Linked DNA regions of Streptomyces venezuelae. The main gene of each other region encodes a partner of the protein of the gene in region 2 in a complex. Links are inferred from orthologs where the notes say so. Each region holds a gene or a part of one and is shown on either strand. Other genes may lie near its edges.

What was found. The genes of interacting proteins can lie anywhere in the genome.
Region 1: the proteins of rpsG (region 2) and tig are in contact, whole or in part, in a crystal structure (PDB 3GTY), measured with the Thermotoga maritima proteins. The link is inferred for Streptomyces venezuelae from one-to-one orthologs. Residues at the interface, in WP_004081843.1 of Thermotoga maritima: Lys34, Lys52, Lys55, Glu59, Arg62, Gln63, Glu66, Asn67, Lys69, Val71, Arg95, Ala109, Lys110, Lys111, Gly112, Arg113, Pro114, Glu117, Glu121, Ile124, Ala125, Tyr127, Asn128, Asn129, Thr130, Gly131, Lys135, Asp139, Arg142, Met143; in WP_004081061.1 of Thermotoga maritima: Glu122, Val124, Val129, Leu130, Tyr133, Glu188, Gly259, Ile262, Tyr263, Glu266, Ser270, Glu273, Gln274, Glu277, Arg308, Gln311, Ile312, Ser315, Tyr316, Glu325, Arg329, Arg336, Leu363, Phe366, Trp367, Arg373, Leu377, Arg381, Leu384, Glu387.

What each region holds. Positions count from the first base shown.
Region 1 is NZ_CP029189.1:2,563,621-2,567,011, reverse strand. The notes cover bases 73-3,064. They hold tig (trigger factor), read left to right. Parts: upstream 73-870; coding sequence 871-2,259; downstream 2,260-3,064. Other genes in these bases: DEJ51_RS10990 (ATP-dependent Clp protease proteolytic subunit), read left to right, coding at 2,570-3,064; DEJ51_RS11010 (membrane protein), read left to right, coding at 73-139. In the rest of the region: more of DEJ51_RS11010, read left to right, coding at 1-72; more of DEJ51_RS10990, read left to right, coding at 3,065-3,187; DEJ51_RS10985 (ATP-dependent Clp protease proteolytic subunit), read left to right, coding at 3,242-3,391. UniProt on the Bacillus subtilis protein: Involved in protein export. Acts as a chaperone by maintaining the newly synthesized protein in an open conformation. Functions as a peptidyl-prolyl cis-trans isomerase.
Region 2 is NZ_CP029189.1:4,443,853-4,447,223, forward strand. Bases 267-3,238 are described here. They hold rpsG (30S ribosomal protein S7), read left to right. Parts: upstream 267-1,503; coding sequence 1,504-1,974; downstream 1,975-3,238. Other genes in these bases: DEJ51_RS19755 (YfhO family protein), read right to left, coding at 267-762; rpsL (30S ribosomal protein S12), read left to right, coding at 1,130-1,501; fusA (elongation factor G), read left to right, coding at 2,014-3,238. Also shown: more of DEJ51_RS19755, read right to left, coding at 1-266; more of fusA, read left to right, coding at 3,239-3,371.

The DNA.
Region 1 (3,391 bases), 1.9 Mb from region 2 along the record:
CCGTGGCAACCACATCAAGACGGGCCCCGCCATCGTCGCGGCGCTCTTCGGCTTCTTCCTCGCGTCCAGCTCGATCGCGGACGACGTGAACCGTTTCCTGAACTCCCTCGCGACGATGATCGCGAACATCAAGCTCTGATCCCGGGCGGTCGGCCCGGGGCGCCGCGGACCGGTGGCACCAGGCAGAACAGGGCGGTCCCACGGCCGCCGCGCCGCCCCGTCTTCGCGCCGCCCATGTTCCCCCCACCGTTCGCTGCCGAACAGGATGGATCGGGAACCGACTTGGCGGCGTGTACCGGCACCGGCACGCCGCGGGGCTGGTCCGGACCTCGGGAACGGCGAAGGGCCAGGTCGAGGAGATGTCCTCTGACCTGGCCCTTTCGTCTTCAGAGCGGGTGACGGGAATCGAACCCGCGTAGCTAGTTTGGAAGACTAGTGCTCTACCATTGAGCTACACCCGCAACGCACGCGCCGCAGGTCCGGGGACCTTGGCACGGACAGCATCCTAGCGGGTCGTTCCCGGTGAGCGCACACCACATTCGGCGTCGTGGCGGAGGCCCGCCCGGAATGCCTCGGGAAACCGCGCGCATCAGAGTGTCTCCAGGCATGTACCCTACGTGTCGCACCGACGGGGTGTGGCGCAGCTTGGTAGCGCGTCCGCTTTGGGAGCGGAAGGTCGTCGGTTCGAATCCGGCCACCCCGACCATCAGCAGTGTCTCCACAAGATCGCGTTGTGGGCTGATTGCCGCTTGCGGTTACTATGCAAGCTGCGTGCCCGTGTGTCTGATGTACCGGGCCGAAGTCCGCCGAACCGCTGAATCACAGCGCGACGGCAGAATCCCCAGCAGTCAGCCACAAGGAGACCGAACCGTGAAGAGCGCCGTGGAGACCCTGAACCCGACTCGGGTTCGGCTCACTGTCGAGGTGCCCTTCGAGGAGCTCAAGGACAGCCTCGACGCGGCGTACAAGAAGATCAACCAGCAGGTCACGGTGAAGGGCTTCCGCAAGGGCAAGATCCCGGCCCGCGTCATCGACCAGCGCTTCGGCCGTGGTGCGGTGCTGGAGGAGGCCGTCAACGACGCGCTCCCGAAGTTCTACACCGAGGCCGTCAACGAGGCCGACCTGAACCCGCTGGGCCAGCCGGACGTGGACATCACCGAGCTGAAGGACGGCGAGGTCCTCGCCTTCACCGCCGAGGTCGACGTCCGTCCCGAGATCGAGATCCCGGACTTCTCCGGCATCGAGGTCGAGGTCGACGCCATCGAGGTCTCCGACGAGGACGTCGAGAAGTCCGTCGAGCAGCTGCGTGGCCGCTTCGCGTCCACCACGGACGTCGAGCGCGCCGCCGCCGAGGGTGACGTCGTCACCATCGACCTGGAGGCCAAGGTCGACGGCGAGGTGCTGCCCGACGGCGTCGCCTCCGACGTCTCCTACACCATCGGCTCGGGCGAGCTCCTCGAGGGCATCGACGAGGCCGTCACCGGCCTGGAGGCCGGTGGCGAGGCCACCTTCACCTCGCAGCTGAAGGGCGGCTCCGCCGAGGGCAAGGACGCCGAGGTCACCGTCAAGGTCACCAAGGTCTCCGCCAAGGAGCTCCCGGCCCTGGACGACGAGTTCGCGCAGCTGGCGAGCGAGTTCGACACCATCGAGGACCTCAAGGCCGACAGCCGCAAGCGCCTCGAGAACATGAAGCAGTACGACCAGGCCACGCAGGCCCAGGAGCGCGTCCTGGAGAAGCTGCTGGAGCTCGTCGAGGTCCCGATCCCCGAGAAGCTCCTCGCGGACGAGGTCCAGACCCGCAAGCACAACCTGGAGCACCACCAGCTCGGCCAGATGGGTCTGACCATCGAGAAGTACCTGGAGTTCCAGGGCAAGACGGTCGAGGAGTTCGACGCCGAGACCTCCGAGCAGGCGATCAAGGGCATCAAGACCCAGTTCGTCCTCGACGCGCTCGTCAACAAGGAGAAGCTGGGCGTCAACCAGGAGGAGCTCACCGAGCACCTCATGCGCCGCGCCGCCTCCTCCGGCATGTCCCCCGACCAGTTCGCCCAGGCCGTCGTCGAGGGTGGCCAGGTTCCGATGCTGGTCGGCGAGGTCGCCCGCGGCAAGGCCCTCGCGGTCGTCGTCGAGGCCGCCAAGGTCGTCGACACCAACGGTGAGGTCGTGGACCTGTCCGACGAGGACGAGGAGCAGGCCGCCGAGACCGTCGAGGCCGCCGTCGACGGTGACGACGAGGTCAAGGCCGACGAGGCCAAGTAACACCCCGGGCGAAGCCCGCTGAGCAGTGCCCCGAAGGGCCCGGACGCAGTCGCGTCCGGGCCCTTCCGGCATGCGCTCGGCCCGGGCCGGACGCGGGCCCCGGACGGGTCCCGCACGGCTCCGGGAGCTTGCGCTCCGAGCGAACAGTTCGGGAAGCGGGATGGCGTTGTCCTACCTGCGCGTTAGGGTCCATGAATACGAGGGCACGTGAGTACCCGGGCGCCGGCGGACCCGTCCGCTCAGGCCGGCACGGACCCCAGAACGAGACGCTGAGACGGCACATGGCCGTCGGAGACGAGCAGGTGGATACGTGACGAATCTGAAGCCTTACGCCGCGGGTGAGCCGTCCATCGGTGGCGGCCTCGGCGACCATGTCTACAACCGGCTGCTCGGCGAGCGCATCATCTTCCTCGGCCAGCAGGTCGACGACGACATCGCGAACAAGATCACCGCGCAGCTCCTGCTCCTGGCCGCCGAGCCGGAGAAGGACATCTTCCTCTACATCAACAGCCCCGGTGGCTCCGTGACGGCCGGCATGGCCGTCTACGACACCATGCAGTTCATCCCGAACGACGTCGTCACCATCGGCATGGGCATGGCCGCCTCGATGGGGCAGTTCCTGCTCACCGGTGGCGCCAAGGGCAAGCGCTTCGCCCTGCCGAACACCGACATCCTGATGCACCAGGGCTCCGCCGGCATCGGCGGCACCGCCTCCGACATCAAGATCCAGGCCCAGTACCTGCTGCGCACCAAGCAGCGGATGGCCGAGATCACCGCGTTCCACTCGGGCCAGTCCGTCGAGGCCATCATCCGCGACGGCGACCGCGACCGCTGGTTCACCGCCGAGGAGGCCAAGGAGTACGGCCTCATCGACGACATCATCTCGGCCGCGTCCAACGCGCCGGGCGGCGGCGGCACCGGGGCCTGATCGAGGCTCCACCGTCAGTACCCGTCAGCCGACAGCCCGCAGAACGCCACCAGGATGGTGAACACCCAGATGCAGAACAACTTCTCCGCGAGCGGCCTCTACACCGGCCCGCAGGTGGACAACCGCTACGTCATCCCGCGCTTCGTCGAGCGCACCTCGCAGGGCGTGCGCGAGTACGACCCGTACGCGAAGCTCTTCGAGGAG
Region 2 (3,371 bases):
CCACAGCGCGCGCAGCCGCTGCCGGCCCGTCATGTCCCGGGTGGTCATGCGGATGGCCAGCAGGACGCAGGCGGCCATCGTGGCCATCATGGCGGTGTAGAAGTTCCCGAACCAGGCGAGCGCGACCAGGAGGGCCACGCCCGGCCAGCGGCGTTCCTCCAGGCACCACTCGACGGCGATGCCGAGCAGTGGGAGCGCGACCAGGCCCCAGAGCCACATGGGGATGTACGAGGCGTCGCTCAGCGCCCAGCCGCACAGGCCGTACACCGCACCGAGCACACCCCGCTGCCACCACGGGCCGGGGTGCAGCTTGCCGAGGTACACCGTCATCACGGCGGCGGCGGTGCCCATGGTGATCGGGGTGATCGCGAAGACGGCGAGGTCGACGTGGGCGCGGGGGACGAGGACGGCCAGCCAGGAGAAGGGGTTGCCGAGGTAGGTGTGGTAGTCGGCGAGGAACTGCTGTCCGAAGCCGCCGCGCCAGGTGAAGAGGACGTCGCCGGCGGCCTGTCCGTGGGCCAGGTCCCACAGCGCGCGGTGGAAGGGCACGTACTGGTTGGCCTGGTCGTTCAGGGCCCGGCCGGTGTTCCCGAAGGGGTAGGTGCCGCGTGCCACCCAGGCGGCGCAGAAGGCGCCCGAGGTGATCAGGAAGGCCAGCAGGGGACCGCGGAAGCGGGTGATCCGGCGGATGGCGGCTCTGCGCGGGGCGGGTCTGTGCGGGGCGGTGGGACGGGCGTCGACTGTGGTCGGCTCGGGTGCCACGGTCCCCAATGTCCTGCTCCCTGCTGATCGACTGAGGGCGTGCCGCGCCCGGTCAAGCCTTCAGTTTAGGGCGCGGGGCGGGGCAGGGGGCCGATCGGCCCGCTGCCCGCTTGCGCGCGGCGGGTTTTCGTGCTGGGCATTTGTTTTGACCTACCTCTGTGAGGTAGGTACGCTCTGACCTTGTGCCTGGGGTGTGCCCTGGCCTCCGCGTGTGCTCATGACCCCGCGGAGGGCCGAGACGACCACACCGCAATCTGCGCCCGACTCACTTCGGTGAAAGCGTGCAGTGTTCGACACACCCGACCGCGTGGGTCGGGGAAAGTTCCAGGTTAGTTTCACTACACGGCACACAGAAACCGGAGAAGTAGTGCCTACGATCCAGCAGCTGGTCCGTAAGGGCCGGCAGGACAAGGTCGAGAAGACAAAGACCCCCGCGCTTGAGGCTTCGCCCCAGCGTCGCGGCGTCTGCACGCGTGTGTTCACGACCACCCCGAAGAAGCCGAACTCGGCGCTCCGTAAGGTCGCGCGTGTGCGTCTGACCTCCGGCATCGAGGTCACCGCTTACATTCCGGGTGAGGGACACAACCTGCAGGAGCACTCGATCGTGCTCGTGCGTGGTGGCCGTGTGAAGGACCTGCCGGGTGTTCGTTACAAGATCATCCGCGGTGCGCTTGACACCCAGGCTGTCAAGAACCGCAAGCAGGCCCGCAGCCGCTACGGCGCCAAGAAGGAGAAGTAAGAATGCCTCGTAAGGGCCCCGCCCCGAAGCGCCCGGTCATCATCGACCCGGTCTACGCATCTCCTCTGGTGACGTCGCTCATCAACAAGATCCTCCTGAACGGCAAGCGCTCCACCGCCGAGCGCATCGTCTACGGCGCCATGGAAGGCCTCCGCGAGAAGACCGGCAACGACCCGGTCATCACGCTGAAGCGCGCGCTGGAGAACGTCAAGCCGTCCCTCGAGGTCAAGTCCCGCCGTGTCGGTGGCGCGACCTACCAGGTCCCCGTCGAGGTCAAGCCGGGTCGCCAGTCGACCCTGGCCCTCCGCTGGCTCGTGGGTTACTCCCGCGCCCGTCGTGAGAAGACCATGACCGAGCGCCTCATGAACGAGCTGCTCGACGCCTCCAACGGTCTTGGCGCTGCCGTCAAGAAGCGCGAGGACACGCACAAGATGGCCGAGTCCAACAAGGCCTTCGCGCACTACCGCTGGTAGTCCCACCCCACATCGAGACCGAGAGAAGACCGAAGCCTTATGGCTACCACTTCGCTTGACCTGGCCAAGGTCCGCAACATCGGGATCATGGCCCACATCGACGCGGGCAAGACGACCACCACCGAGCGCATCCTGTTCTACACCGGTGTGTCGTACAAGATCGGTGAGGTCCACGACGGCGCTGCCACGATGGACTGGATGGAGCAGGAGCAGGAGCGTGGTATCACCATCACGTCTGCCGCGACGACCTGCCACTGGCCCCTCGAAGACGTTGACCACACGATCAACATCATCGACACCCCGGGTCACGTCGACTTCACCGTCGAGGTGGAGCGTTCGCTCCGCGTCCTCGACGGCGCCGTCACCGTCTTCGACGGTGTGGCCGGCGTCGAGCCGCAGTCCGAGACCGTTTGGCGTCAGGCGGACCGCTACGGCGTCCCGCGCATCTGCTTCGTCAACAAGCTCGACCGCACCGGCGCCGAGTTCCACCGCTGCGTCGAGATGATCAAGGACCGCCTCGGTGCGGTTCCGATCGTCATGCAGCTCCCCATCGGTGCCGAGGCCGACTTCCAGGGTGTCGTCGACCTCGTCACGATGAAGGCGTTCGTCTGGTCCGCCGAGGCGACCAAGGGCGAGATGTACGACATCGTCGACATCCCGGCCACGCACACCGAGGCTGCTGAAGAGTGGCGCGGCAAGCTGGTCGAGACCGTCGCCGAGAACGACGACGAGATCATGGAGCTGTTCCTGGAGGGCAACGAGCCCACCGTCGAGCAGCTGCACGCCGCCGTCCGTCGGATCATCCTGAACTCCGGCAAGGGCAAGGGCGAGCCCACGATCACCGCGGTGTTCTGTGGCACGGCGTTCAAGAACAAGGGTGTTCAGCCCCTGCTCGACGCCGTCGTCCGCTACCTGCCGTCGCCGCTGGACATCGAGGCCATCGAGGGCCACGACGTCCGCGACCCCGAGGTCGTCGTGAAGCGCAAGCCGTCCGACGAGGAGCCCCTCGCCGCGCTCGCGTTCAAGATCATGAGCGACCCGCACCTCGGCAAGCTCACCTTCGTCCGGGTTTACTCGGGCCGCCTGGAGGCCGGCACTGCGGTGCTGAACTCCGTCAAGGGCAAGAAGGAGCGCATCGGCAAGATCTACCGCATGCACGCCAACAAGCGTGAAGAGATCGACGCGGTGGGCGCCGGTGACATCGTCGCCGTCATGGGCCTGAAGCAGACCACCACCGGTGAGACGCTGTGTGACGACAAGAACCAGGTGATCCTGGAGTCCATGGACTTCCCGGCGCCGGTCATCCAGGTCGCCATCGAGCCCAAGTCCAAGGGTGACCAGGAGAAGCTGGGTGTCGCCATCCAGCGTCTCGCGGAGGAGGACCCCTCCTTCCACGT